2 linked regions of the Noviherbaspirillum saxi genome follow. Each later gene encodes a partner of the first gene's protein in a complex. Links are inferred from orthologs where the notes say so. Each region holds a gene or a part of one and is shown in the gene's direction. Other genes may lie near its edges.

Region 1 (15,040 bases):
AAGTTGCTGAAACTGGATCCCGTCGCGCCTGATGCCGGCGCATTTCTTGGCGATATGCGGGGACTGTAGCATTAGCTTCCATGATCGCTCGGAGAGCGCTCTATTCTGAGCTCGGTTATCTCGCTCAACCAAATTGCAGCGTGTCATTAGATGAAAAAGGTCGGCAGGATCGAGCAAGAGATCGGCCAAATCCAGATGCCAGTTGAACCCGTACGCGAGTATCGGGCAGGCGTCGCTATTACAACCAATTTAAGGAGAACAGAATGTCTTTGAAGAACACCGCTAGTCCACGGAATTCAGGTCGTCGTACACGTCTAAAGCACGCACTGGCAATTTTTGCAGGCACAGTCGCCGCTACGCTTGCGAACGGTGTTATGGCGCAAACGCCGACGCAGGCATGGCCAAAAAACAATATCAAGCTGGTAGTCGCCGCGACGGCTGGCTCGGCGCCAGACATTATTGCGCGCGTGATTGCTGACAGGCTCGGACCCGTTTGGCAACAGCCGATCATTGTCGAGAACCGTACCGGCGCTGGCGGTCTGGTCGCGATGCGCTACACGAGCTCGTCTGCACCTGATGGTTATACGCTCGTACTTGCCCATGCGGCTGCCGCAGTGATCACGCCATTGACCTATCGCGCCGCGAAATACGATATCGAAAAAGATTTTACGACGATCGCCACCGTTGGGTATACCCCGATGGGTTTGATCGGCAGTGTCGACTCATCAGCCAAAACGCTGGCGGATGTGCTGGAGCACTCGCGCAAGAATCCGGGAAAAATCGTACTGGGCAATCCCACTCAGGCGTCAATTCCCCATTTGACGAGCGAACTTCTTAATCAGCAAGGAAAAGGCGATTTTTTTAATGTCACTTTTGGTGGGGCGGCGAACGGGATCAAATCGGTTATTAATGGCGACGCGCAGTACTATATAGACGGCATTGGACCTCTTATGCCGATGATTCGGGCAAAACGTGTCCGTCCGATTGCCGTGTTTTCCGATAAGGTATTGGAAGGACTGGAAGGAATTCCATTGGCAAAAGACGTGATACCGGGCCTTAGCGTCACTGGATGGTTCGTCCTTGCAGCGCCCGCAAATATGCCAAAAGACATCGTCGCCAGGATCAATGCCGACGTGAATCGTGTACTGGCAATGCCTGATGTCGTGGCTCGTTTCCGGGAATTCGGCACTTATCCACAAATTGGCAGCGTTGCCGACGCGCATGCTTTCATCAAGAAAGAAAAGGTACTCTGGTCTGATGTGCTCAAGAAGGCAAACATCAAGCCGGAATAACGGGCACACGGGCGCGGCGCATGCCGCGCATTCTGATTGCAATAAACAACGTATGCAGTCCACCTTCTGAGCCCATTTATCGAGGGTGACGTTGTTTGTGCTGCCACCTTCCCGATATGTTTCACATGCGATCAGACCGCTGATCTGACAGTACGGCGGGATATCGACAAATACGTGCTAAACCATAGAGAAAACGAGAGACAATGAGCACCACACCAACCACTAGTAACTCGGTCTATGCGGCGATTGTATTCGGCGCCGCGCTAGGCATGTTTGCCGGATATCCGCCGATTTTCAATGCTACATCTGGCATCTTCATGCAACCCTTGGCGGCCGAGTTTCACTGGGGGCGATCCGAGGTCGCGCTTTCCTATTCGAGTTCAATGCTAGGCATCGCGTTGATAAGCCCATTGGTCGGATTGTTAATGGATCGCTTCGGTGCGCGCAGGGTAATTCTCGTGTCAGCGATTATTTTTGGGATGTGTACGGCAGCGATGTCGCTTCAGACCGGCGATAAAGCCATGTGGGTTGGACTGTCGTTGCTCGTTGGTATCTTTGGTGCGGGCACGTCGGTGTTGGGCTATCTTGCGATACTCCCGCAGTGGTTTGATAAGCGCCTTGGCTTGGCGTTGGCTATCGCGATGTGCGGCCTCGGGGCTGGTACTGTCGTCATGCCTTCTCTTGCGCAGGTGTTGATTTCATCTTATGGCTGGCGCACTGCGTATGTTGCACTGGGAATCTGTTCCATTGTTGTCGCGCTCGTCGCCTTTTTCTTCCTCCGTGAGCGAGCACCGAATACCGGTTCAAAGAAGGCGACCCGTCCATTGGCGCCGGTTGAGGGTATGTCGCTGGCAGACGGTCTGCGCTCATGGAAGTTATGGACGATGTTTGTAGCGTTTGCGATTGCCTCTGCTGCAACGCTGTCGTTGAATCCCCACTTTCCTGCCATGTTCGGAGACAAAGGCTTTACTCCTGAGGACGGGGCAAAAGCCGCATCGCTCGTCGGCATCGGTCTCATTACCGGTCGTCTCCTCACCGGCATTCTGCTCGACCGCATCCGCGGATCGTACGTCGCGGCGGCTTTTTTCCTTATCGGGGCATGCGGACTCATTATGATTAAGACATCGACCAGCTACCCGATCCTGCTCATGGCTGCCGCAATGGTGGGCTTGACGATTGGCGCCGAAGGCGACCTGATTTCCTACTTGGTAAAGTCGTATTTCGGTATGCGTTCGTTTGGCACATTTTATGGAATCGCATTCGCGGGGTACGCATTGGGGGGAGTTATCGGTCCGGTGGTCGTTGGCAAGCTTTTCGACCTGCAGAAATCTTACGATACCGTGTTGCTGGCGTTTCCGTGGATGCTTGCGATCGCAGGATTGGCGCTTCTCTCGCTAGGGAAATACCGCAACGCATCCATCGATGGTGCGTCGGATTCTCTGGAGTCTGCAACGGCATGAATAGGCTTGTCTGAATAGACGGATAATTCTGAACGATCTCAGTTTGTCTCCTTCAATCCGTATCTCCAAGGGATTGAAGTTCGCCCGTGATGCATTCGTAGCGGGCGTTTTTTCGTTATCGTCTTAAGCTTTTAAAGACATTCTTTAGCGAGTCTGTAAGGCAGTTACTTTAACCACTGTGCAAATCCGTCGAGCAAAAGCTTAAGTCCAGCTTCGAAAGCTTGCTTGGAATCGAGGGACGAAAACGGTACGCCAACCTTTTTTGCCGCGGGATACTTGGCGGAATCGAGCTCTTCAAACTTCGCTTTGATGAATTCTTTATGGTCGGCTGGAAGCTGGCGAGACGCTTGCGCTGTGCTCGATGCAACGAGGAACTGCATCAGGAGGTGGAATGCAAGCGCTACCTGTTTTGGTTTGAAGCCCCCCTGAAGGAACGCCTGTGCCACATAGTCGAAATACACGACACCATAATCTGTTTCATTTCCCCCGACCTGCTGGAACAAGCGAAAGCGATTATGCGACGCGATATATTGGGCGATGCCGGGATGGTCCGTTGCATGCGCTAACAATACATTAGCCATTTTCTCGACGTCATTTCGCCAATGGCCGGTCAACGCAGGTAGTCGGCGAACCCGATCACCATAGTAGTAATTCAACACCCCAGAGATCAGGTTGTCTCGGTTGCCGATATAGTAATGTATTAAACCTGGTGCAACATCGAACTCCCGCGCAAGTTGAACCATTGAAATATCGGACAGAGGCATTTGTCTGGCAAGTGCGATTGCCTTGTCGATAATTGCACTTTTCGTCAGTTCGGCCTCGGAGCCAATGGCCGAATCGGTTTTGCGCGGGCGGCCCCTGGGTCGTGGGGATTCTTCTACGGTCTGCACGGTGGCCTGTTTTGCCATAATTTTCAACTTTTCGTCGTGGTGAGCTACCAATGCCGGATGTGCCTGATCCCTCTCACAAACGCACCAAATAGGACTACTTCTTTTGACGCAAATGAGCAATTCAACGTCCGACACACCGTCGCTGCATTAATTGATTGAGTATTAATATACTATCAGTCTTCTCCGGCATCAAATGGAATCATGGTGAACTTCCGAGAAAACTCGGCCAAAGCGCGATTCCGCTGTAATACGCAATCCATATAGAGCGAAGATGGCACTACACATGGCGCCTTTGCTAGGATGACATCATTACCGCCGGTACAAGGCCATCCTGCACTTATTGCTAGGGAATTGTTAAGCCGGTTGGGGAGGACAGACAACTCATCCTGTTCATCGGTGCAGAAACGGGGGAGTAAACCTCTACCCCGCGCCGCTTGAGCCCGGAACTTGCACAATGAATTTAGCAGGCATAGTTCCTGTTGGGCTCCGACCCAAGTCGCACTGCATGACGTAGTCCACGTGCCTAAAAATAATCCTTTCGAAATAAATTGACCCCCTATCAATAGATGGATATATTAATTGAGGTGGTGTTAATTAAATCGTCTTTGCGTATGTTTTTATGCCGGTAAAACATGCGCCGCTTCAGCCAAAGTGTGGCGTTCCACTATCCATGGCATCAGTGAAAAGTACACCGCTAGCCACTGAAAAACGGCCAAATGCAGAGCGATTTGCATGAAAAGGCTGGCAATAGAAAATGCTCAACCAATCAAGGAGATTTACATGAAGAAGACGCTTTGCATCATGCTTGGGGCAAGTGCAATGGCCAGCGCGGCCTGGGCCCAAACCAATGTAGCTATTTACGGCATTGTGGACGCCGGGATCGTGCGCGAGAGCGGCGGAGTTGCCGGGAGTGTGACCAAGCTCGGAAGCGGTATTGCAAGCGGATCCCGGATAGGTTTTCGCGGTCGCGAAGATTTGGGCGGCGGCATGGCTGCGCAATTTGTCCTTGAGACGGGAACGAATATCGATACTGGCGCAATGGGGCAGGGAGGTCTGCTATTTGGTCGCCAAGCCCATGTCGGCCTGTCCACCGGCGCCGGCACCTTGACGTTTGGACGTCAATACACACCGCTATTCATGGCTGTAAACGCCGTTGACCCATTCCTGGGGTTTAGCATGGCAGGCAGTGCAAACAACATTCTGTCCGAGGGCGGAATTCGTATGAACAACACGGTCAAGTACGCAATGCCCGCTACCGGACCGTTCACCGCAGACATTGCGTACGGTTTCGGCGAGGTGGCCGGCGATAGCAGTGCTGGCCGCAACGTTGGTGCGTCCGTGGGCTATAGCAGTGGGCCACTGAGTATACGACTGGCATATCATCGCGCGAATAACGTACCGGCTGCCGGAGTAGCACCAGACGACGGACGTAGCATCCTGCTAGGCGGCGTGTACAACTTCGGCGTGGCAAAATTCCACCTCGGTGTACAAAGCAACAAGGGACTGATAACCATCAACGGCCGCGCAATTCCGCGGACCGACTCACGAGATGTCCTCGTTGGTGTCACTGTGCCCTTCGGCGTCTCCAGTGTGATGGCATCTTACATTCGAAAAGATGCTCGCAGTGCCCTTAACCGAGATGCAAATCAGATGGCAATCGGTGTCACTTATCCGCTGTCCAAGCGCACAGACCTTTACGCATCCTATGCACGCATTGACAATGATGCTGCCGCAGGCACGGCAAATTTCTATACGGTCGGCAATGGCTCCGATACCGGTACGGGCGACAAAGCGTTCAATTTCGGCATTCGCCACACGTTCTGATAGTAAGCTTACTTTTCCGCAGTAGCGATTTCGGCTTTACGGAAAGTAATATCAGCGGATCTGTCCCCGGATTTCACATTCGGGGGAACAAGATTGCGAGACTTCTGTTGCGTAAAGGGAATTCGCTTTTCAACACCGGAAAACACCACGGACACAAGAAGAATAACGCCACCCTTTCAGAAAGTCGCGCAGGAATAGTGGCCTTCAGCAGGGTATTTCCCCCCTAGAAGTCTGCGCGGCAGAAGGATTTCATGTCATCCAGGGCCTAGTAAGAATCGCCAACTGAAAAATATCTGCATCACCGTTTGTATTTATACTATATTTCGACTATTATCGAATCAATGTTATTTCGAGAATAGTCGAACAATGGACAATAAAGCTGTAGTAACGGCGCTTGCTGCGCTGGCACAGGACTCCCGTCTCGCCGTCTTTCGGCTGTTGGTACAGGTCGGCCCGGAGGGCTTGGCTGCCACCAGGATTGCGGAGCAACTTGAGATCCCGCCTTCCTCGTTGTCCTTTCATTTAAAGGAACTGACTCACGCCGAACTGGTAACGCAAACCAAGGCCGGTCGCTCCCTTATTTACTCGGCCAATTTTCCGACCATGAATGGCCTGATTGGATTCTTGACTGAAAACTGCTGCGGCGGAAATGTCTGTTCTCCCGTCCGTGTCTCCAACTGTTCTGAAGAAGGAGCCTGCTCATGAAACGCCTGCATGTCCATGTATCGGTCGATAATCTCGCTGACAGCATCAAGTTCTACTCCGGCATGTTCGCCAACGAGCCCACGGTCGTAAAAACCGACTATGCGAAGTGGATGCTGGACGATCCCCGTGTCAACTTCGCGATATCCCAGCGCGGAGCGCAGACTGGCTTGAACCACCTTGGGATACAAGTCGAATCGGCGACTGAGTTGAGCGAAATGCAGGATCGCCTGAACGCATTACAACCTGGTGTCGAGAAGGAAGAAGGCGTAGCCTGCTGCTATGCCAAGTCAGATAAATACTGGGTCAATGACCCGTCTGGAATTGCTTGGGAAACCTACCATACGCTCGATACCATTCCGGTCTTTGGCGAGTCGAACAAGCCTGCCACAGATCAAAAAGCCGCTGGCCCTGATGCATGCTGTATTCCCTTGGCAAAAACCAGCGCTCAATCACCTTGCTGTGTACCGAAGGAGCAAAAAGCCACTTCTGGCGCCTGCTGCTGAGCCATGACACCGCTTCGATTGGCAACACCTGACGACCTGCCCGCTGTCCTTGCACTGCTTAAGGACAGTGGTTTGCCATATCAGGACGTCGACACCAATCGTCTGAACGAATTTCTTATAGCAGCCGGCGGCCAGTCAGTCCTTGGTGCGGTGGGCCTTGAGCGGTATGAAGACAATGGATTGTTGCGCTCGCTCGTCGTTCGTCCGGAAAGCCGATGGACAGGTCTGGGCACACAACTCGCCGAAGCAATGGAAAACCATGCTCGCACTACTGGCGTCAGGACGCTGTACCTGCTCACGACCACGGCGACCGACTTTTTTGCGCGTCGAGGCTACGAAGTGACTGCAAGGTCAGAGGCGCCGGCAACACTTCAAGGCACTACTGAATTTTCCACCTTGTGTCCTGCGCAAGCGGTGTGCATGCGCAGGACCTTAATCTAGCAATCAAAGACAAACATGACTGAAAAGACTTATAACGTGCTGTTCCTTTGCACGGGAAACTCTGCACGCTCCATCATGGCTGAAGCCCTCGTAACGACCATGGGTCATGGACGTTTCAAAGGTTTTAGCGCCGGCAGCAAACCGGGTGGCAAAGTGAACCCGTTCGCAGTTGAACAGGTAAAGAAGACTGGTTACCCGGTCGACAACCTGCGCAGCAAGAGCTGGGACGAGTTCGCGGCTCCAGATGCTCCACATATGGATTTTATCGTTACGGTGTGCGATAACGCGGCCGGCGAAGTTTGCCCAATTTGGCCCGGACATCCAGCGACGGCGCATTGGGGCTTTGAAGACCCAGCCGCAGTCGAAGGAACCGACGAGCAAAAGCGGGTAGCGTTCGAGAAGATTTTCAAGCAGATTATGGCGAGGATGAATACCTTCGTTAGCCTGCCAATAAAAACACTCGAGAGGCATACAATTCAAAGCGAAATTAAGAAAATTGGTGACACCCCGGTATGAATATGTCTCGACGATTGGCCGGCGAGTTTCTCGGCACGGCATTCCTGCTAGCCGTCGTAATCGGCTCCGGTATTATGGGGGACCGGCTGGCCGGCGATAACGTCGCGATTGCGCTACTGGCCAATACAATTGCAACAGGTGCGGGTCTAGTGGCCCTCATTCTCACCTTTGGACCCATCTCCGGTGCGCACTTTAATCCAGCGGTGACGCTTTGCGACGTCTGGTTCGGCCAGTTAACTTCCCGCCAAGCTCTGATGTATATCGCGGCACAAGTGGCCGGAGCATTTGCCGGTGTTGCTGCTGCCCACGGTATGTTTCAGGAGCCGCTATTTTTCGCGTCCCAGCATATTCGTACTGGGCCTTCACAGTGGTGGAGTGAGTTCATAGCGAGCTTTGGCCTATTGGCAGTCATCATCAGCTGCTCCAGGACAAGGCCTACCAGTACGCCATTTGCCGTCGCAGCCTATATCACCGCCGCTTACTGGTTTACGTCATCGACATCTTTCGCCAACCCCGCTGTAACTTTGGCTAGAGCGGCATCAGATACGTTTGCTGGTATTCGTCCAGTCGATGCTCCCGGATTCATCATTGCCCAGCTGCTAGGTGCCGCAGCAGCAGTCGTCATATTTAAATGGCTTTTCGCGTCCGAAAAAGAGATATCTCCCTATGGAAATCAAGATTTACCACAACCCGAGCTGCGGGACCTCCCGTAATACCCTGGCTTTGATTTGCAATACAGGAGTTAAACCTCAAGTGATTGAGTATTTGAAAACTCCGCCGTCTAGGGAAGAGCTCAAGGACATGATTGAAAAAGCCGGGCTTACTGTGCGAGAGGCAATCCGGGGAAAGGGCACTCCCTATGTTGAACTCGGGCTCGACAATCAGGCATTAAGCGATGACGAGTTGCTTGACGCGATGCTGGCCTATCCAATTCTCATCAACAGGCCTTTTGTAGTGACTCCTACGGGTGTCCGGCTGTGCCGTCCGTCTGAATTGGTATTGGACATCCTTCCGCTGCCGCAGAAAGGTCCTTTTGCCAAGGAAGACGGAGAAGTCGTCATTGACGCTGAAGGACGGAGGGTCAAGGAAAATGGCTGACAACTTGTCAAGTCTACCGAATGTCAGTTTGCCGCACCTTGATGTGCCGACCGTTGACAAGCTGAATGCTGCCACAGTATCGGCACATCCCCCGCGAATTCTGTTGCTTTACGGCTCGCTGCGGAGAAGTCCTATAGTCGCTTTCTTACGCTCGAAGCAGTGGGGATTCTGCAGCACTTTGGGGCGGAAACTCGCGTATTCGACCCGCATGGTCTTCCGATGGTCGATAGTGTTTCTCCGGACCACCGAAGTTAGGTTGCCAAGTAACCGTTTCTTCCCATGCATGGTCGTACCGCGGACTGACAGGAATGACTCAGTTAACTACTAGGAGATATGACATGGCATCGACATTTCACGAATCCGAAACAGGCCAAGCCATTATTGAAAATACGATGGAAGCTGGCACCGAACGATTGGTTGTAACTTTGCATCCAGAAAGCGGATTTTCCGTTGATTTCGAATTCCATGAGGGCATCGAGGGAAATGCCTTAATTGCCTCCAGCGGAATTTCAATCGACCGAGCTGCTTTGCAAAAGCTCGCTCAGTGGCTGCGCGAGCAAGGGGCACTGGATTAAAAGTGGTCCGCTAGTTCTACAAGTAGGCCGAGCTAACATATTGGTGGAATTCAAGGCCAGCTTCAGGAACAGCATCCCTTCTGCTCTTGAATAGGCGGACATTTTACTGAGCCATAGGAGCAGTACACACAGCAGTCGCCAGCTTTCGGACGCAGGACTGCTTTGCAGTTCTCGCATTCGTAATAGAACTGGCAGGCGTCGGTCGGCATGATTTCCGGCTTCGCAAAACCACAGTGCGGGCAGGTTAGAACCGATTCACGAATAGGATTCATGGCAATAAAATTAGCCGGTTATTTTGTTAAGGCGGCTTCAAATCCTGCGTCCTTCAGTCTAGCCTGTATTTGTCCAGACGTCACCTGCTCTGGATTGGAAACCGAGTTGCGCGACTTCACTAAGTTGGTCAAGCACAGCAGCGCGTAGTGCATTTCCTCCATGCAGCGGATGCGATTGTTTGTCTGGTCAGCGCAAGTATTCTTGCAGCCGAAGCGACTCGTCAAAAATTGAGTAATTTAAATATTTTTCTTCTTTGGAGGGCGCAAGTTGAACCCAAAACTGATAATCACGACAAATAGAACGATAGCTTGCGCTATCAACGTTTGTTGCGACGGATAGATCCCTAACAAATCAATGCGGGGGACCGAAATTGGCGTCACATCCAGCATCCCGGCTTCCTGCAATGCCGCCACACCTTTGCCGATCAATACGATCGCCAGCACGGCAACCAATGCGGAACTCACAGCGAAAAACTGACTGATAGGCAGACGGGCCGTTGTCCGCAGCAATATGGCAGCAATGACTGAAAGAATCACGACGCCGGCTGTCAGACCGCCCAGCAGATACAGGCCGTTGCCATCGTTCCATAACGCCGCATAGAACAGGACCGTTTCAAATACTTCCCGGTATACCGTGACGAAGGACAGCACAAACAACACGGTGGCAGAGCGCTTGTTGAGCGCGTGCGACAATTTTTCCTTGACGTAGGCTTGCCAGCGACCGGCCAAGCTTTTTTGATGCATCCAGATTCCCACGGTCAGTAACATCACTGCTGCAAAGATGGCGGAAAAACCTTCGGTCATTTCCCGGCTCGCACCGCTGAGATCGATCAAATAGGTGGCGACGGCCCAGGTCAAGCCCCCCGCTGCAAGTGCGCTTACCCAACCTGCATGGACATAGGGCAGGACATCGCTGCGTTCCGCCCTCCTGAGGAACGCGATCATTGCGACCACGATCAGTAGCGCCTCCAGGCCTTCCCTCAAGAGAATCGTCAAGGCGCCAATAAACGTCGCCAGGGGATCCGCGCTATCGGCTGCGCCAAGCGTGGCCTGCGCATCCGTTAACAGTGCCTGCAGATGTTTTTCGGTGCTGCGTGCCGTTTCCAACTGAGCTTCCGAGAGCGCGGCACGATAAGTGCCCATTGTCTTTTCGATTTCCTCAAACAGCACTTTGTTTTTAGCGGCCAACGCCGGTTCTACCGGCTCAAAGCCGTCGAGATAGGCCGAAATGGCAAGTCTGGATGCGTCGGCTTTGTCGCCTTTCTCTAACATCAAAAGACTTTCCCGCAGCTTCGACTTGGACAGCGCGAGGCCATCTGCCTTTGACGCGTTCAATATTTCGGGATGGCTGCGCAGATAAGCCAAGACCGCACGTGCGTTCTCCGGCCCTAAACGCTTGGTTAGTGATGCTTCGGCCGTTTGAGTCAATATGCCTAACTCCGCTATAACCGCATGAAGCGACTTGTCCGAAGACCAGAGCTTGGCGCCAAGCTGCCGGTCGCTGTCGCTATAGGCCAGGGTGGACGCGAAAAAAGCGACAGCCCAGCGATCGTCTTCGGATAGCGTGCCGAAGCTGGCCATGGCTGTTCCTTCGACACCGCGTGTCGTGGTCTGATAAAGCGAAAAAATGCTGCGTTCTTTTGCACGATCATGGTCTGCAAACGCAATGGGCGGCGGCTCCAGCTTGGCTGCCAGTGGTCCGTCGGCGTGGCCTGCCTGGCCGTGACAGGCGGCGCATTGGGCTTGATAAAGACGGGCGCCATGCTGAAGCTCAGGCATTTTGCCGGGTGCTACGGGTACCGGATAGGCAGCAAGTAAAGTACTTGCCAGGTTTCTGGCATGCTCGGCCACCAATACGGGCGCGGCCTTATCCGCAATGATTTTCCGCAGTCTGGCTGCTTCTTGTATCAGTTGTGCCGTCGCTGTGGTGTTCGGCAATTCTCGAATCTGCTGCTCGGCGTTTTGGGAAAACTCTTGCATCTCGGCATATTCCGCATCGTTCGCTATCTTGCCGTCCTTTACAGCGCCAGCATAATCGACTGCGAGGTAATCCAGCATTTGCCAGATTTGCTTTGCCTTCTCCTCGGTCACCTTCTCCATGGACGATGCAGGAGCGGTGAAGGAAATCAGAGGAAGAAGCAACGCCATCGTCCGAAAAAATACTAGTAGCCTTGGCTTCATATAGTGCATTCAAAAAGATTCGATGAATAAGGGGATATCCGGCGTCGAGGAGAATCCCATGGCGGCCGCCTTGCATGTGATTGCAGGGGCGGCCGAATTTTTCATATCGACCACAGAAACCAGAGCCCGCCGAGCAGTGCGCCGACGCTGGTCAATACCGCGATGGTGCGCACTGTGTGCAGCTGCGTCCACAGCAGCAAGCCAGTGATCGACAGCAGGATCAGGCTGCCGGCGATGGTGTCGGACAACAATACCCAGAACGCGCTGACGCCGACCGACATATGCAGACGGATCAGGGTGCCAATCAGCGTGGCATCGATATGATCCAGCTTGACGAAGCGGTTGCCAACAAAATACTCGGCGTTGACACCGCCCTCCGGCCGCGTCAGATTGACGCTCCAGCGCTCGGGCTGCAACACGTCCCGATCGGCCCACACGATGGTTTTGGCCGGCTGTGTTTTCACTTGAGGCGGCGACACCGCCGTAAATCGCAATTCCTTTTGCAGCCATGCCGACATCTCTTCCGGCGTTCTGAATGCGCCTTCCGGCAGTGGCAACTGCGCGGTTTTCTGGACGGTTTTTTCAACCGGGATTTTCATGATTGCCCGGTGATTCAGCAGGATGCCGGTGATGCCGAACAGCAGGCCCAGTGCCGCGCCCCACAAGCCGACATAGAGATGCGTCTTGCGCAGCCATGTCAGGAAGACCGCGCGACGGCTTCGATTGCGTTTTTGGCTCTCGGATGGCGCGCGCGCGGCTTGCTCCCCGGCAGACGTATCGCCTGAAGTGCGGAAAAGGGTGTGGGCATGCATGACTTAATCCATTTCGTGTTTGGGCGGTACCGCAGGGCCGGGATCGCTGCCGTCTGCCTTGGTAAAGGTGTAAGTCAAATGGTTGCGCAGTGAATCGTATTTTTTCCCGGAGAATTCGCCGGGTGCCTGATCGATATGCAGCACGTGAACGACATACTGACCACGCCACGGTGTGTTGATGTGGACGGCGCCTTGCGCATCGGTTTTGTGTTCCTGCATCCAAGTGTTGGGTGCAATGACTTCAAGTTTGGCATCTTTGAGCGGTTGGCCGCGATATACCACGGCAAGCTTGTTCGGCCCACTTCCATGGATATCCAGTACTAGCGGTGATGCGCTGCTGTCCGTCGCGGCTTGGCCGTAACGCGCATAATAATTGGACTTGGCGAACCCGAGCCCATGCTTAGTCAAATCGCGTACTTCCAGCGATTCTTCGACGGCCAGAATGGCCGGTGTCCCTTTGTTGTTCGCAATGGCGAAATATTCGGCGGCGCGGCTGATCGTGACTGCGCCAGGTTTGCCGCTTGGGGTGTCCTGTACGAACGCTTTGGGCGACTTGATGTTGTCGAGCTTGCCGGGACTCTTTTCCTTCAGCAGAGCATCGGGTTCGCCGTAATACAGTCTGGCGCCGGAGTCGCCGGATTCGATCCAAAGATAATGGGCTTGTGCCGTGCCGCTTGCGATAAGCGCTGCACAGCAGGCGGTGTGGATGAAAGTCTTGAGAAGAATAGTCATGATTTTCCTATTGAGGCTTCGAGACGGTTCTTCTTCGTTCAAAAGAAGAACCGTCGATGCACATCAGAACGCGTAGCGTGCCGTTAATTGCACGGAGCGCGGTGCGCCCGGCAGGTTCAGATTGGGCACGGTGCCATGTCCGGACACGATGTACTTGCGGTCGAACAGGTTATTGACGTTCAACTGCAAATCCAGTCCAGCTACCCGATAGCCCACCATGGCGTCCACGGTGGTAAAGCCAGGCAGGGTGACGGTATTGCCGGGATTGGCGAAGCGGTCGGCGACATAGTTCACACCTGCGCCTGCACGGTATCCGTTGCCCAGGAACTTCGTGAGCCACAGGTTGGCGCTATGCTTCGGTGTAAGCGTCGCACGCTTGCCTTGCACCGGCACGCCTTTTGTCACGTTGTCACTGTTGTCTACGGCGGGCGACGACGTGACACGAGTGTCGAGATAGGAGTAGCCCGACCAGATCTGCCAGCCATGCGGCAACTCACCGGTGAACGTCAGTTCCAGCCCGTCGGTGCGTTGAACGCCGATCGGAATCAGCCGGTTGGTTGTCGGGTCGGTTGCCTTGATGTTGGTGCGCTCAAGCCGGAACAGCGATGCGGTCGCGGACGCTTGGCCGTCCAGAAAGTCAAATTTCGCACCAATTTCCTGATTCGTGGTTTCTTCCGGTGCGATTTGCGCGTTGTTCGCTGCCAGCGCAAAGTTTTCCGCCGAGGGCTGGAATGACTTGCTGTAGGACGCGTAATAAGACTGATCCGGCGCCGGCTGATACACCACGCCGACGCGCGGACTCCATGCGGTATCCGTGCGCGCCAGATTGGCTTGCCCGATCCTTCGCTCTCTGGTCTCTTGTTCAAATCGATCGTACCGTACACCCGCAAGCGCCTTCCATTGCTGCGACAGTGCGACGAGATCCTGCACGTAGATGCTGCTGGTCGTCATGATGCCCAGGTTGTCAGTGGACGGTGCAGCAGTCACAGTCAAAGGCAGCACCGGGAGTACCGGGTTGAACAGGGAAACAGTCCTGATACCGGATTGCGAGCGGTTGACCTGATCCTTGTTCTGCTTGCCAAATTCCAAGCCATACAGGATCTGATGCGTCATCCCGGCCAGGCTGGTTTTTTGCGTCAGTTCGGTCTGGTTGAAATAACCATCCTCTTCACGCCGCAGGTTAGTGCGATTCAACGATGCAGTCAGCGCCGTTTCGTTCACTGCACCAACGAGGGTATTGTTGCGGTCCAGCTTGTAGTCATAGTGACGGAACGCATTGCGTACCGACAGCTGATCGTTGAAGCGATGGTTGAGCGTAAAACCGAGTGCTGTCATGTCCGCTTGCGAGTAGTCCGCATCGCGCGCATTGGCCGCGCCGTAGTAGGTGCTTGCCGGGACATCGACAGGCCGCCCGCGGTATGCCGGAATGCCGAAGTCGGTGACGCGGCGGTCGGACAGGTATTCTGCCTGCAGCAGCAGGCTGGTGTCCGAACCGAGTTTGAACGACAGGGACGGTGAGAACGCTTCGCGATCCAGGAACTGCTGGCTCCGGTAGCTGTCGGCACGTTCTACCGCTCCGGTCACGCGGAATGCCACGCCGCTTTCGCTATAGTTGCGGGCCAAATCCAGCTCGGCGCGCCTCTGGTTCCAACTGCCGATCTGCGCCGTCACTTCGCTCTTGTCAATGCCCGGCTTCTTGGTAATCCGGTTGATCAGGCCGCCCGACGATCCGCGTCCAT
Region 2 (15,093 bases), on another replicon or contig:
TAATTGCGCACGCCTACCCAAGGTACGATTTTTCCCGGTGCGGCAAGCGCATCGTCGATGCTGACTTCGTCCGGTTCCGATTTCATCAGCCAGTACTGCATGGATTGATTATTGTCCTGAATGAAAATTGATCAGTATGCGCGCATCCGGCAGTGCAGCAAAACCGCCGACTCTAAAAACGGCACGCAGCGACAAATGCGACGCGCACAAAAAAGCGGCTGCATAAATGCAGCCGCTCTGGAATTAGCCCCGCCTGTGCCGTCTTTGCCGGCATCCCGAACCTTACGGTTCAAAGGTGGTCACAGTTAGTTCAATTTCGGGTCCATCGGACTAGCGACGCTCACGCCCATCGAACAAAATTCCGCAACCGATGCACATAAATGGTTCAAGGAATATATGGCAATCGCGAACACGGCAGGAGGTTTTAGTGTACCGCAATCGAGCGGCATGTCAAAGACTTTGCAGTAAATTTTGACGATATTTCCATTGAACTAAAACAGGTTCTCTTGAGGCGCCAGCGCAGTATCGAGAACTGTATGCATCGCGGCAATTTTCTGCGTCACGTCGGCCAGCGTCATCCCGGCGAATGGCCCCTCGGATGACTTCGTCGACAACAATTCCGCCGAAATGCCCAGCGCAGCCATGACCGCAATCCGGTCAGTCCCCTTGATCTTGCCGGCGTCGCGGATCGCGCACATTTTCCGGTCCAGGTAGTCGACCGCCTGCTTCAGCGCATCTTCCTCGCCTTCCTTGCAGGCGAGCTTGTAGGGCTGGCCCATGATGGTGACGTCAAGCTGGATCATGCAGGCTCCTCGTTCGCTTCATCCGACGCAGGAATCTTTTCCAGCAACGCAGAGACGCGCTGGTACGCTTCCTCGATACGCCTGGACAAATCGGCATTCTCGGCCGCCGTCGACGCCAGGTTGGCACGCAGGTCGGCATTTTCACGCCGCAGCGATTTCGCCAGTTCGGCCAGCTGGGTGATTTTGTCGGATAGTTGATGAAATTCGGCAATCATGTTGCCACTATAGTGGGGCAAAGGAATTTCCGTCAATAGATTCAAATACTTGGGTCGTCTCTTTAAAGACAGCGGCAGCCTGTCTTGCCGCCCTGCCGGCCTCGTCCTACAATCGAATCGATGGGGCGGTAGCTCAGCTGGGAGAGCGTCGCGTTCGCAATGCGAAGGTCGGGAGTTCGATCCTCCTCCGCTCCACCATGGCGGCTTCTCCTTTCTGCCCTATCTGTCGCTGGAACAATAAGTTTGCCGGGCAGGCAAGGTTATGCTTGCGGAACGGGTACGGCAAAATTATGCTCCTACCTTAAATTCGGGAGGCGAGCAGCGCGGTGTATGGCGAGCAGCGCGGTGTATGGCATGCCACGCGCCGCGGCGGACCTCGACGCTGCTGACCTTATTCTTCCGCTTGATGACATCGGCGCAACGCTGCGCCAGCGACTACGGCGCGACGGCTGAATTTTATTCCAGTAGCCAGGGACTACAATTCCTCGATATCCCATAACTGCCCATCGGCGGTAATCAATGCCGCCCTGAGCACCTTGCCGGGAAAAACCTCTTCCGCCGCCCTTCGGTACCGCTCCAGCTGGCCCTGGTATCCCGCGCGTTCGGCATCCAGCAAGTCGCGTTTGTAGTCGAGGATCCACACTTCATCACTGCTGATTACCGCGCGGTCGAAGCGCATGACTTGGTCAGAAGTGATGATTTCCAGTTCGTTGTACGCGGCATGGAAATGCGCGGGATTGAAGAACCGTTCGAGCGCCGGATGCGAGAGTATGCATTTGGCCTGGTCGCGGACGATTGCGGCGATCGCCGGGGTGCAGCGCAGCCAGCGGGCAAGCTGGCGGGTATCCGGCAGACTCAGTGGCCAGTCGCGTCCGCTCGTCATCCGCTCCAGCAAGGCATGCAGCGCAAGCCCCTCCTCGATCGCTTGATTGCTGAACTGCTGCGGAGGACGCGATGCGCCGGGAAGCGTCGGCGGCTCGAAGAGCGCAAGCAGGAATTCCGTTTCCATCGATGCGGCCTGTGCACGCACGGAACCCGTGACCTCCGGCACCACCTCGGGTACCGCCTGCAGGCGGTGGTACCAGCTGCCTTCATAACAGCCGTCATCCAGGGCGCCTCTAGTTCCGGCGACACCGCTGACGATCAGAATCTGCTTTGCGCGCGTCGCCGCGACATATAACAGGTTCCAGTCTTCCTGCTGTTTGAAAGTTTCTTCGGCTGCGAACAATGGATCGCGCGCGGCGCCGCGTTCGGCCTTGCGTCCGAAACAGGAAAAGTGCGTCGGCGCATTCGCATGCTGAGGCCAGTCGCACAGAATACCGGCATCGTCGCGCGCCGGTTCGCTATGGTTGGCATCCACCAGCACAACGATCGGTGCTTCGAGTCCCTTTGCGCTATGGATGGTCAGAATACGCACTGCGTCGACCGCGCTGTCGACCGAGGCCTCGTCGGGCGCTTCGTTTTCCGCGCCCCGGCGCAGCAACCGTACCGCTTCGATAAATTTCGGCAGGCTGGGATAGCGGCCGGCGTCCAGATTCAATGCAAGTTCGATGAAGGCATCGATGTTGCCGAGTACTTGCGCGCGCACGATGGGCGGTGCCGCCTGCGCATAGCGTGCGATCAGTTCGCCCTGGTGCGCAATCAGGTCCAGCAAGTCATGCACAGGCAGGCGTGGCGCCGCGGCCAGCCATTGTTCCAGCAGCAGGACCGCGCGTTGCAAGGCCTGTGACGCGGTCGGCGCGGCAGCCAGCAATCTTCTCCACCATGTGGGTTCAGGTCGCTGTGCCAGTACGATCAGGTCATCGTCCGACGCGCTGAAAATCGGCGACTTGAGTACGTGGGCAATCGCACGGTTGTCGCCCGGCGTGATCAGGAAACTCAGCAGCGCGATCAGATCGGCCACTTCCAGCGATTCAAGCAAGCCTCCGCGCTTGTCGGATACGAAGGGAATACCGGCGGCGCGCAAGGCGCTTTCATACGCGCTCAGGTAGCTGCGCTTCTTCACCAGCAACATCACGTCAGACCATTTCGCCGGACGTTCCTGCGACGCGGCAAGTTCAGCCATGGCAGCCTGAATGGCGCGTGCGACCGCGCTTCCCTCATCGACGCGACGGGCGTCTTCTTCCTCTTCGCGGGCCTCGGTCAAGGGATCGCGCAAGGTGAAGCCGCCGGCCGCGACCGGCGCTTCCGCTTCGTTGCGAATGAGCGGCAAGCGCCAGACCGTGCCGCCTTCCGCGCCGAGCGTGGTCTGCGGCGCATAGATCGGGTTGCCGATAAAGCCGGTGTTCAGCACATCGACGATGACCGCCGCATTGCGGCGGGTCTGATTGGTGCGCAGCACGCTGGCGCCTTGCGTTGCCAGCATGTCGCGCGCGGCGGTAAAGACACGCGGTTCGGCGCGCCGAAAGCGGTAGATCGATTGCTTGGGATCGCCCACCACGAAGACGCTCGGTTTTTGCTCATCGTCGCCATAGGCGTTCAACCATGCCTGCACGATACTCCATTGCAGCGGGTTGGTATCCTGGAATTCATCGAGCAGGATATGCCGGTAACGCGCATCGAGGCGGCTCTGCAGATAGGCGGCGTGATCATTGTCGGTCAGCAGGCGATAGGCCTGCCACTCGAGATCGCTAAAGTCGAATACCCGCTGTTCCGCCTTGGCGGCCTGATAGTGTTCCAGATACGCCGGACCGACGATGAAGAGTGCCTCGTTCAATGCCAGTACCTGCCGTTCGCAGCTACGCCGCTGCAATTGCAGAAAGGTCTCGGCCAGCGCCGCGAATTCTTCTTCGAACACATTGCAGCCATCCGGACCGATATGCGCTTCCAGGGCCGTCAGCAGCTTGCCGCGCCGATGGTCATTTCCGCGCGGATTGCCCTTGTCGTCGCAGAACTGCATGAGCAATTGTTCAAAGCCTTCGATGGAGGCGCCGGCCGTGAGCGCGCTTTCAATGGCCACCGCGCGTTCCTGGTTGCGTTTGGCGCCCTGCCCCAGTAGCCAGGAAACATTCAGCAGTCGTGCACGAAGCTTGTCGTCTTCCCACACGCTCAGGCGCGCATCGCTGATGCCGTCTCCGCCGCATAGGTCGCGCAGCCACTCGATCGGCGCTTCCTCCGATTGCTGCGTAGAGGCCCACCATTCGGCACGTTTGTCGACAAATGCATCCAGCAGGCGTCTTGCATTCCAGTCGCCGACCATCTGGTACAACTGCATCAATGCCGACTTGATATGCTCGTTTTCTTCGTCGGTCAGCGCCTGCATGAATCGACTGTAGGCGCTGCGCATCAGTTCGCCCGTCGATTCAGTCAGTGTGTAACCGTGCGGCACGCCGGAAGACAATGGCGCGATCTGTACCAGCCTTGCGAACCAGCTATGGAAGGTATCGATCGACAGACTGTGCGGGCTGGCAAGGACGCGCTCGTACAGACCGCGCGCCATGGGCAGCAGGCGCGGCAGGTCGTGTTCGGAAACGCCGCGTTCCAGCAGCAATACCGACACGGCATCCGCCGGATGCAAAGCGAGGTCGTGCAGCAATTGCATCAGACGTTCGCGCATTTCCTGCGCGGCCTTGCGGGTGAAGGTGATGGCGAGCAGCTCTGCAGGCTCGGCGCCGGCCAGCAGCAGCCGCAGCATGCGCGCAACCAACAACCAGGTCTTGCCGCTGCCGGCGCACGCCTCGACCACGACGGAACGCATGGGATCGCAGGCCATGCTTGTAAATGACGCGGTGCCGACCGCCTCGCCATTGGCTTCATAGGCGCGCGGCGACGATGCAGCTTGTTTCATCACCAGGCTCCCTTTCGGCACAGCCCGCGCACTTCACAGTACACGCAGACGCGCTCAATGCCACTGGCCTTCAGTGGGGCGCCGGAAGCGATGGCGCGCACGTTTTTCACAATCTGCTGTTCCAGCATCGCCTGCCATTCAATGAAATTTTTTGCCTCCGCGTCGCCGGTCTTGTCTTTCGTGACTTCGAGCGCGACGAAATGCCCGGCCGACACCGGCAGATCCGACAGCACGCCATAAAAGGCGAGCTGGTGATCCTCGGCCTCCTTGACCTTGTCGCGCAAGGCTTGCAGGCTGCGCGTTTTGTAATCCAGGATTGCGCGCGACCCATCCTCATGCTCGTCGATGCGGTCGATGCATCCGCGCAAGGTGATCTGGCCGCCATCCCAGTTCAGGGTCTTTTCAAACGGCTGCTCTCCGAATGCGAAACGCCAGCCTTTTTCCTCGCGCTCATTGGCCCAGTCGAGATAGGCCGGGATCACCTTTTGCCAGCGCGCGTAGTACCCGAGTGCGGCGGCGCTGCGCGCGAGCGCCTCGTCGAAAACCTTTTGCGAAATCTCGCGCAGCAATCCTTCGCGTGCCGCCGGCGCGACCTTGTGATCCCGGATCGATTCGTGATAGGTCTTGAGAATCGCATGCAGCCAGTCGCCATAGTCGCGCTTTTCCGGCATGTCCGACAATTCGTCGAGACCGGCCAGCCCCAGCATGCGAGTCGCAAAGAATTGATAGGGACAGGCCACGAGACTGTTGTACGCGCTGGCCGACAATTTGCGCGGCAACAAATGCGGCGCGGCCGGAGACGGCATGTGGGGCAGCGCAGTCGTCAACGAACGCAGTGCCATATCGGCACGATGTACCGGCAGCATGCCGGCGCCCGCCCGCTCAAGCGTCAACTGCAGGCGTTCGATCCAGCTGCTGACGGCGTTCGGTTCGCCATTACGGTACGACTGATAGGACAGTACGACTTCCGGATTGACGCTGAGCAGTTCGGCGAAATCGCGCAGTTGCATGCGTTGCCGCATCTCCCTGGTCGCCAATCCGAGCTCGCGGCGCACCGCATTGGCGAAGAACAGTACGTCATTCAATTGCGAAGGCAAATGGTCGGCATCCGCGCCCACCATGATGACTGCATCGAAGCGGCGCAGCTGCGCGCCGTTGAGCTGCAACATGACCACGCGGCGGTCGAACACTTCCGGCACGAATGGCGTCGACTCCAGTTGCAGGCTAAGGAAGGCGCGCCATTCGGCGAATGAAAACGCATGCAGCATGCCGCCGCAATCATGGATCAGCATGTCGAGCAGCTTCACAACCTGTATGCCGGCACCATCGTTTTGCAGTGCATCTCGCATGCCCAGCGCCCGCAGCGCGTCATCGGTGACTGCACCCCATTCACTGAGCGTCTTCCTGCCGGCGAAGGTGCGCGCCTGTTCGAAAATGACTTCTACAAGTTGCCGCGCCGCCGGGGAGTCGTCCAGTACACCCAGTACCGCATCCCAGCCGCCAAGAATATTGAAGCGGCGCAGCGCATGTTCGATTTCCATGACCCGATCGGCCTTGTCCGGCATATCGGCAAACACGCATGGCGACTTGAGCAAGTCGAGCAAGGCAATGGTTTCAGCGCGGGTGCTGACCACATCGAGCAGCGCCGCGATGGACGCTGCCGCGCGCGTTGTCGACAGCTTCCATCCCGTCTCGTCGGACACATAGATCGCCGCCCGCTCAAGCAGCGCGCGCATGCGCCGGGCCACCACGCGGTCCTGGGCAATGATGGCAACGCAGGTCTTGCCCGCCTGCAGCCAGTTGATGATCGTATTCGCGGCGCGCTGCGCTTCGTCTTCGAGACTGCCGCATGCCTGCAGTGAGACGCCGGACGGTGCCGCAATGTCTGCAACGTCGGTATCGAAAAGCGAGCCGTTCTCATGCCGGGCCTGTTCCGGCAATTCCGGCCATGCCGCCGCATAGGCCGCTGCAACACTGTGCTTATGCCAGTCGGGCATCACGCGCAGAACCGGCTGGTATTCAGCATAGGCATTCAGGAAGGCCTCATGCAATGCATCGGCCGGCGCGTGACTGATCCATACCAGCGGCGCGTCGGCTTCGGCAGCCAGGCGCATCATGCGTACCAGACAGGCGGCGGTTGGATCGCTGCTTCCGAGCTGGCTCTTCCAGAGCGACCATACGAGCTGCGACTCGTCGGACAATATGGTTCGTACCGGCAATGGCAAGTGTTCGAGCGCCGCCTGCCATTTGTCTTCCGCCGCCTCCGGTTCAAGATGCATTGCGGGCAGCAAGGCCTCGCTCAATTCATCGAACAGCGTCATCAGGGTTTGCGCCAGCGGCAGCAGATCGACATTGCGCCGTGCGGCAAACAGTTTTTTCAGCCATCCGTGCTGACGCAACTCCGCATACAACGCCATCATTCGCTCGGTACTCGAGCTGACGACATGCTCCGTCGGGTCAGGCGGCAGCATCTTCAGCCATGCCTGCAGCGTGGTGATCCGTGGCGGAATAAAGGTGCGCTTCAATTCGTTCGCCAGGGCGTTCTTCAACAACTGCGCATGAACGAAGTTGGGTACCAGCACCCGGACACTGGAGAAGTCGCCGGCATCGCTGTCCGACCCCGACTCCCTCCATTGCCTGAGCAATGTCCGCGCAAGCACCGGCCAGAAGTCGGCCGAAGGAGGAATGAGTAGGGGCGTAGGCAGCATCGGGTCTCAAAAATATCGAAGGGTGGCGAAGGTAAGGACGATGTATCCGCTGTCGCCTCTAGAGCCTGTTATGAACTATCCCAGGGGTCGGGTTCCTCCCAAAAGGGATGCATCCGCTAGGAGCAGGACGCGCCGCAGTGCGAGCACTGCAAGCGGCCTGCGACACCGCGGGGCACCCTTTTGGGAGGAACCCTGCGGGCAGCCCCGGGAACCAGCCGCCTGCGGCGTTGCAACTCCTTGCCGTAGCACCGCTACGACGCGTCGCTGCGCCTTGCATGCGACTGGTTCCCGGGGCTGCGCGACCCCTGCGATAGTTCATAACAGGCTCTACATTTTATGTGAGCCAAGGCAAAAATTGAGGCGCCGGCTACACTTTTCATGAAAATCGGTTATGATTTACCAACTCCCCGCCGCACTACGTCTTGCAGACCCTTCAAAGGTCTTGAAATCGCGCAATGACGTCTCCACTTGCTTATTGCAATTCCGGACATAGTAGTCAACGGGATCGAGCAAGAACAGTCAGTTGCAGGCGCTGATTTACACCTTTGAACCTCTTTCGAGGAAACCATGAGCGAAAACATCAAATACATTACGGATGCATCCTTCGATTCGGACGTACTCAAGTCCGACAAGCCGGTACTGGTCGATTTTTGGGCCGAATGGTGCGGCCCTTGCAAAATGATCGCTCCCATCCTCGAAGAAGTTGCCAAGGAATACGACGGCAAGCTGCAGATCGCGAAGATGGACGTGGATGCCAATCAAGCGGTGCCTGCCAAATTCGGCATTCGCGGCATCCCTACCCTGATCCTGTTCAAGAACGGCGTGCCGGCAGCGCAGAAGGTCGGCGCCATGGCAAAGGGTCAACTGACTTCGTTCATCGATAGCAACATTTAAGATCGCCGCGGCGGTGCATTTGCACCGCCGCTGTTTTTTGCACTGTTTTGATTTAATAAATTAGCTTAACCCTCCTCGCAGTTCCCTCCCCCACCTTTTATTTCCCATCCCGGGACACCCACTATGCATTTATCTGAACTCAAGGCGCTCCACGTCTCGGCTCTGCTGGACATGGCCATTGGCCTGGAAATCGACAACGCCGCACGTTTGCGCAAACAGGAATTGATGTTTGCCATTCTGAAGAAACGCGCCAAGGCTGGCGAACAGATTTTCGGCGATGGCGCCCTCGAAGTATTGCCTGACGGCTTCGGCTTCCTGCGCTCTCCCGATGCCAGCTATATGGCATCGACCGACGACATTTATATTTCGCCGTCCCAGATTCGCCGTTTCAACCTGCACACCGGCGACTCGATCGAAGGCGAAGTGCGCACGCCGAAAGACGGCGAACGATATTTTGCATTGGTGAAGGTGGACAAGGTCAATGGCGAACCGCCGGAAGCGTCCAAGCACCGCATCCTGTTTGAAAACCTGACCCCGCTGCATCCGAACAAGCTCCTGCACCTGGAGCGCGAGATGCGCGGCGAGGAAAATATTACCGGGCGCATCATCGACATGATTGCGCCGATCGGACGCGGCCAGCGCGGCTTGCTGGTGGCATCGCCAAAATCGGGTAAGTCAGTGATGCTGCAGCATATTGCGCATGCGATCACGACCAACCATCCCGACACCGTCCTGATCGTGCTGCTGATCGACGAACGTCCGGAAGAAGTGACCGAGATGCAGCGTTCGGTACGCGGTGAAGTGGTGGCGTCGACCTTCGACGAACCGGCTACCCGCCACGTGCAAGTCGCTGAAATGGTGCTCGAAAAAGCCAAGCGCCTGGTTGAAATGAAACGTGACGTGGTCATCCTGCTGGATTCGATCACCCGCCTTGCGCGCGCCTATAACACCGTCATTCCAGCCTCCGGCAAGGTCTTGACCGGTGGTGTCGACGCCAACGCGCTGCAGCGCCCGAAGCGTTTCTTCGGCGCAGCACGTAATGTCGAAGAAGGCGGATCGCTGACCATCATCGCCACCGCGCTGATCGAAACCGGCAGCCGCATGGACGACGTGATCTATGAAGAATTCAAGGGCACAGGCAATATGGAAGTCCACCTTGAGCGACGCTTGGCCGAAAAGCGTGTCTATCCATCCATCAATCTGAACAAGTCGGGCACGCGCCGCGAAGAATTGCTGATCAAGCCAGACCAGTTGCAAAAGATCTGGGTCTTGCGCAAGCTGCTGTATGGCATGGATGAAATCGAGGCGATGGAATTCATCCTCGACAAAATGAAGTCGACAAAGAATAACCTGGAATTCTTCGACATGATGCGACGCGGCGGCAACTGATCCGTATCATTCCTGAATGCTGGGACAAGGGCGTTTTGCAGGCGCCCTTTTTATTTGCTCAGCAAAACAATATTCAACAGCAATTGGACAAAGTCATTGAAATACTGACAAGCCTTCATTGCTAGAATCGTATGGCAAGAGATAGGAGACCGTATCGCGTCGCCCTTCTTCCATTGTATAATCGCCGGTTTTCACCCCCCGGCAAGTGACCGGCAATCGGGTCAAGAAGCAGGACGACCGACGAAGTGCCGATTGGCTACCAAACTAATCAGAGGAAAAGCATGAAAGAAGGCGCACACCCGGAATATCGCGAAGTCGTATTCCAAGACATGTCCAACGACGAGAAATTCATCATCCGTTCGACTATCCAGACCAAAGAAAAAATCAGCGTTGACGGCAAGGAATACCCGCTCGTCAAGCTCGAAGTAACAGCGAGCTCGCACCCGTTCTACACCGGCAAGCACAAGATCGTCGACACCGCCGGCCGCGTGGAAAAATTCCGCCAGAAGTTCGGCACTCGCGGTTCGAAGACACAAGCAGCAGGCTGATTCCCTGTACTTCCGTGACTCCCAAAAAGGCAGCTTTGGCTGCCTTTTTTGTTTTTCAGGCAGCATGGGTGTGGCTTTTCCGGCACAATGACGCCGAACTCAATAACAGCTTCCTGCCAATAACCCGTTTGCGTGTTATTCATACGGGCAACATTCCACGGCCGGTGCATAAAGAACAATCCCGTTTCCATCATGAAGCCTGTCCGTCTCCCAGCCTCGGCTACCAATGCGCTTCCCCGCTGGGCCTTGTTCGCGCTGTGCCTGCTGTATATTCTTCCGGGCTTGCTCGGGCGCGATCCATGGAAAACCGACGATGCGGTCGGCTTCGGCATCATGTGGACCATGGCGCATGGTTCGCTCCAGGACTGGTTGTGGCCGAACATCGTCGGTTTGCCGGCGGCTGAAAAAGGGCCTCTTGCTTATTGGATAGGTGCGGTCTGTATCAAGCTGTTCGGCTGGCTGGTGGGCGATGCACGCGCCGCGCGCATCGCTCCGGCAGCATTCTTCTTGCTCGGGTCGTCCGCGGTCTGGTACACCACGTATCTGCTTGGACGGCGGCCGGAAGCGCAGCCGCTGAAGCTGGCCTTTGGCGGACAGCCCGAACCCAGCGATTATGGCCGCACGCTTGCCGACGGCGCACTGCTGATTTTTCTCGGCTGCCTGGGGCTCTTGCTGCACAGCCATAGTACGAGTACCGAAGCGCTGCAGGTATCGATGGTCGCCCTTTGCCTGTATGCCGCGACCTTACTGTTCGATACCCGTTCCCTGCGCGCCGCTGCGCTGCTCGGCCTGAGTCTCGGTCTGCTGATCCTGTCGCGCGGCTGGGTCGTGCCGCTTGCCCTGTGGCTAGGCTTACTGATCCTGGCATCGTTTCGCGAGCGCGCCGTCGTGTTGCGACTGGCGGCGGTATCCTTTCCGATTGCGATCGCGGTTGCCAGTCCGTGGATTATCGCGAATAACATCATGCGTCCATTCGACAGTTCCCCTTATGACGCATGGATGCTGTGGAATTACCGGCAGCTGGGATTGCCTTCCTACACCACGCTGCGCAACTTCTTCAAGAATGGCATCTGGTTTGCATGGCCTGCCTGGCCATTCGCGGGCTGGGCGGTATATGCCTGGCGGCGTCAATACCAGGCGCCGCACATCACCCTGCCGCTGACCTTCTTTGTCGCGTGCGCGCTGCTGGCGCTGTTCCATACCCGTTCGGAGGAAGGCGTATTGCTGCCGATGCTGCCGCCGCTGGCAATTCTTGCCGCCTTCGGCCTGCCGACCATGAAGCGCGGCGCGATCAATGCGGTCGACTGGTTTTCGGTCATGACTCTGACCACTTGTGCCGGGTTCATCTGGCTCGGCTGGATCGCCAAGCAGACCGGCTGGCCGGCGCAGCTTGCAAAGAACGCCTTCAAGCTGGCGCCCGGATTCAAGCCGGAGTTCAACCTGCTCGCATTCATCGTCGCGGTGGGAGCCAGCATAGGATGGGTCATGCTGGTACGCTGGCGGTTATCGCGGCGTCCATCCGTGCTGTGGCGTGCAGTCGTGCTGTCGTCGGGCGGCGTCATCCTGTGCTGGCTGCTGCTGATGACGTTGTGGCTGCCCTGGATTAATTACGGCAAGAGTTATGCTGGTGTGGCCTATCAGCTTGCACAGCGCCTGCCGGCCGGGGATTATTGCATCGATACCAATGTCGGCCCAGCGCAGCGTACTTCGTTTGTGTATTTCGGCGAGGTACCGTTCTCACGCTCTGATAACGACACATGCAGGTTTTTGCTTCTGCAGGACAACAGACGCAGTGGCGATGCCGCCAAACTTATCCGGCATTCCGGCAACCAGTGGCGCCTGCTGTGGGAAGGTCGCCGTCCGTCCGACAAGGATGAACGTTTTCGCCTTTATGAACGGCTGAATTGAAAGAAACGCGCAACAACACGACCCGGATCGCAGCGCTGGCATGGCCGATACTCGTCGGCCAACTGGCGGTGATCGCCAATGGCGTCATCGATACCGCGATGACGTCGCGCTTTTCGGCAACCGATCTGGCTGCCCTGGCGCTGGGTGCCTCCATTTACGTCAGCATTTTTGTCGGACTCAATGGCGTGCTGGCGGCGATTTCTCCTGTCATCGGCCAGCTGTTCGGCGCCGGCCGGTTCAGAGACATCGGCGTGGAAATGAAACAGGGTGCATGGCTGGGGCTGTTTCTGACCATTGCGGGTTGTATGGCCCTGCTTTTTCCTACGCCGCTGCTATCGCTCGCACATGCCTCGCCCGAACTCAATGACAAGGCGACGCTATACCTGCGCACGCTGGCACTGGCACTGCCAGCCACCATGGGCTTCCGTTTATATGCATCGCTCAACACGGCAATCGGCCGGCCCAAGATGGTCATGGGACTGCAGGTGGCCGGTCTGGCCTTGAAAATTCCCGCGAATGCCCTGTTCATTTTCGGCGGATTTGGCATACCGGCAATGGGAGGCCCAGGATGCGCACTCGCGACTACGCTCATTGCATGGACGATCTTTATAGCCAGCGTCGTCATCTTGCATACCAACCCGGCTTATCGCGCCTACGGCTTGTTCGGTACCGGCTTTATCAGGCCAAGCTGGAAAGCGCAGCGTGGGCTGCTGCGGCTCGGGATCCCGATGGGCCTGAGCTATCTGATCGAAGTCACTGCCTTTACGTTCATGGCCTTGTTCATCGCCCGGCTGGGCGCCACCTCTCTGGCCGGGCACCAGATTACGGCAAATTTTGCGACCGTCCTTTATATGCTGCCGCTAGCCATTGCCAATGCGACCGGCACACTGGTGGCCCAGGCGATCGGTGCAGGCCAACCGGAAACCGCGCGCCGCGTAGGGGTGTCCGGCATACGGCTGGCTGCCATTCTGGCGGTAAGCATAGGATGCATGGTCTGGCTATTGCGCGGTCTGATCGTGCAAGCCTACACACCTGACCCGGCAGTGGTGGCTGCGGCACTGCCGCTGTTTTTCTTCATCGCCTTTTATCAGTTGTTCGACTCGGTACAGGTCACCGCCGCATTCGTGCTGCGAGCCTATAAGGTCGCGGTGGTGCCCACCCTGATTTATGCAGTGGCGTTATGGGGCATAGGGCTGGGCGGCGGCTACGTGCTCGGTCTTGATCCGTTCGGCATCAGCCCGCCCGCACTGCATGGTGCAGCTGGCTTCTGGCTGGGAAATAGCGCCAGTCTGGCGCTGGTCGCCGCCGGGCTGCTCTGGTATCTGAGGACTGTCCAGCGGAATAGCCGACCTCAGACGGCATGAAGACCATGGTCACCGACAATCTTTGCCTATACCATGGCGAAGTTTCATCAACTCGCCTTTTTCGATGATGAATGGCAAGGCCGCCCCCGCCGGCAGCGGCCGCTATTTTGTCTGCCACCATGCATGCAGTCTTCTCAAGAAAAGCGCATGAATATATTTCAAGCCATTGCCCTTGCCTGCCTGACACCCTTGCTGACGGCCTGCGCAATACAACCGGTGCCGACCAAGGTCGATGCAAACCCGCCGGCGCAATGGCATGCGCCCTTGCCGCATGACGGCAACCCGCACAAGCTGGCGGAGTGGTGGAACCAGCACAACGACCCATTATTGACCGAGCTGATTGCCGCTGCGCAGGAAGCCAGCCCAACGGTTTCCGCGGCAAGCGCCCGCATTGCGCAGGCGCGCGCCAATCGCGTGGCTGCGGCCGCTGCCCTGCTGCCGACGGCCGATGCATCGCTGAGCGCCACCCGGGCGCGTTCGCAGCCTCCTACACCCACCGGAAGTGCACTACAGGCAGGCATGCAAACAGCATGGGAAATCGATTTGTTCGGCGGCAACCGCGCCGGACGCACAGCAGCCGAAGAACGTCTGGCAGGCGCGGAAGCAGGTTGGCATGAAGCCCGTGTTTCCGTTGCCGCCGAACTCGCCAGCCAATACTACAGCTTGCGCAGCTGTGAACTGCTGCTGGCCATCGCCCGCTCCGATGCCGGTTCGCGCGCCGAAACTGCACGTCTTGCCAAGCTGAGTGCCGAAGCCGGCTTTCAGTCGCCGGCCAATGCCGCGCTTGCACGTGCCAGCGCGGCGGATGCGAATAGCCGCGCGACCCAGCAACAGGCGCAGTGCGAGCTGGATGTCAAGGCGCTGGTCGCCCTCACAGCAATATCCGAAACGCCCCTGCGCCAGCGGCTCGGCGCAATGTCGGCCGTTCTACCCCAGAGCTTTATGCTTTCGGTAGACCGCCTGCCAGCCAACGTGCTGGCCCAGCGTCCGGACATATTCAATACGGAACGCGAAGTCGCCGCCGCCAGCGCCGATCTCGGCAGTGCACAGGCGCAGCGCTATCCGCGGCTGACCCTGAGCGGCTCGCTGGGCGCGACCCGGTTCCGAACCGGCGGCGCGGAAGTGGATTTGACGACCTGGTCGATCGGACCGCTTGCGCTGTCGGTGCCGGTGTTCGACGGTGGCCGGCGCATCGCCATTGCAGAGGCGGCACGGGCCCGATACGACGATGCGGTCGTCCGTTATCGCGCGCAAGTGCGGCAAGCGGTGCGCGAAGTCGAACAAGCACTGGTCAGTCTTCAGAGCACCAGTTCCCGCAGCGACGATGCCCGCATTGCGGCCGAAGGCTACCGTCGTTCATTTGCGGCTACCGAGGCGCTGTATGGTGGCGGTCTGGCCAGCCTGGTCGAACTGGAAGAATCGCGCCGCACCCGCCTTGCCGCGGAACTCGCCGTGGTCTCGCTTCAGCGTGAACGCA

The links.
Region 2: the proteins of D3871_RS19010 (region 1) and trxA are in contact, whole or in part, in an NMR structure (PDB 2IPA), measured with the Bacillus subtilis proteins. The link is inferred for Noviherbaspirillum saxi from one-to-one orthologs.

What each region holds. Positions count from the first base shown.
Region 1 is NZ_QYUO01000002.1:683,663-698,702, forward strand. What follows is about bases 6,164-8,880. They hold D3871_RS19010 (arsenate reductase ArsC), read left to right. Parts: upstream 6,164-7,130; coding sequence 7,131-7,631; downstream 7,632-8,880. Other genes in these bases: D3871_RS18995 (ArsR/SmtB family transcription factor), read left to right, coding at 6,164-6,171; D3871_RS19000 (ArsI/CadI family heavy metal resistance metalloenzyme), read left to right, coding at 6,168-6,674; arsN2 (arsenic resistance N-acetyltransferase ArsN2), read left to right, coding at 6,678-7,115; D3871_RS19015 (aquaporin), read left to right, coding at 7,628-8,344; arsC (arsenate reductase (glutaredoxin)), read left to right, coding at 8,298-8,729. Also shown: D3871_RS18970 (maleate cis-trans isomerase family protein), read left to right, coding at 1-69; D3871_RS18975 (Bug family tripartite tricarboxylate transporter substrate binding protein), read left to right, coding at 264-1,292; D3871_RS18980 (MFS transporter), read left to right, coding at 1,496-2,752; D3871_RS18985 (TetR/AcrR family transcriptional regulator), read right to left, coding at 2,917-3,660; D3871_RS18990 (porin), read left to right, coding at 4,423-5,466; more of D3871_RS18995, read left to right, coding at 5,833-6,163; D3871_RS19030 (hypothetical protein), read left to right, coding at 9,068-9,304; D3871_RS30950 (GDCCVxC domain-containing (seleno)protein), read right to left, coding at 9,367-9,576; D3871_RS19040 (FTR1 family protein), read right to left, coding at 9,814-11,724; D3871_RS19045 (PepSY-associated TM helix domain-containing protein), read right to left, coding at 11,859-12,569; D3871_RS19050 (DUF4198 domain-containing protein), read right to left, coding at 12,573-13,301; D3871_RS19055 (TonB-dependent receptor), read right to left, coding at 13,365-15,040. UniProt on the Bacillus subtilis protein: Catalyzes the reduction of arsenate [As(V)] to arsenite [As(III)]. In vitro, can dephosphorylate para-nitrophenyl phosphate (pNPP).
Region 2 is NZ_QYUO01000001.1:1,060,843-1,075,935, reverse strand. What follows is about bases 6,974-9,743. They hold trxA (thioredoxin TrxA), read left to right. Parts: upstream 6,974-8,080; coding sequence 8,081-8,407; downstream 8,408-9,743. Other genes in these bases: rho (transcription termination factor Rho), read left to right, coding at 8,531-9,743; D3871_RS05145 (PD-(D/E)XK nuclease family protein), read right to left, coding at 6,974-7,513. Also shown: D3871_RS05180 (EVE domain-containing protein), read right to left, coding at 1-101; D3871_RS05170 (cell division protein ZapA), read right to left, coding at 492-803; D3871_RS05165 (DUF904 domain-containing protein), read right to left, coding at 800-1,039; D3871_RS05155 (hypothetical protein), read left to right, coding at 1,349-1,471; D3871_RS05150 (UvrD-helicase domain-containing protein), read right to left, coding at 1,494-4,805; more of D3871_RS05145, read right to left, coding at 4,805-6,973; more of rho, read left to right, coding at 9,744-9,796; D3871_RS05130 (type B 50S ribosomal protein L31), read left to right, coding at 10,078-10,344; D3871_RS05125 (ArnT family glycosyltransferase), read left to right, coding at 10,537-12,252; D3871_RS05120 (MATE family efflux transporter), read left to right, coding at 12,249-13,616; D3871_RS05115 (efflux transporter outer membrane subunit), read left to right, coding at 13,764-15,093. UniProt on the Bacillus subtilis protein: Participates in various redox reactions through the reversible oxidation of its active center dithiol to a disulfide and catalyzes dithiol-disulfide exchange reactions.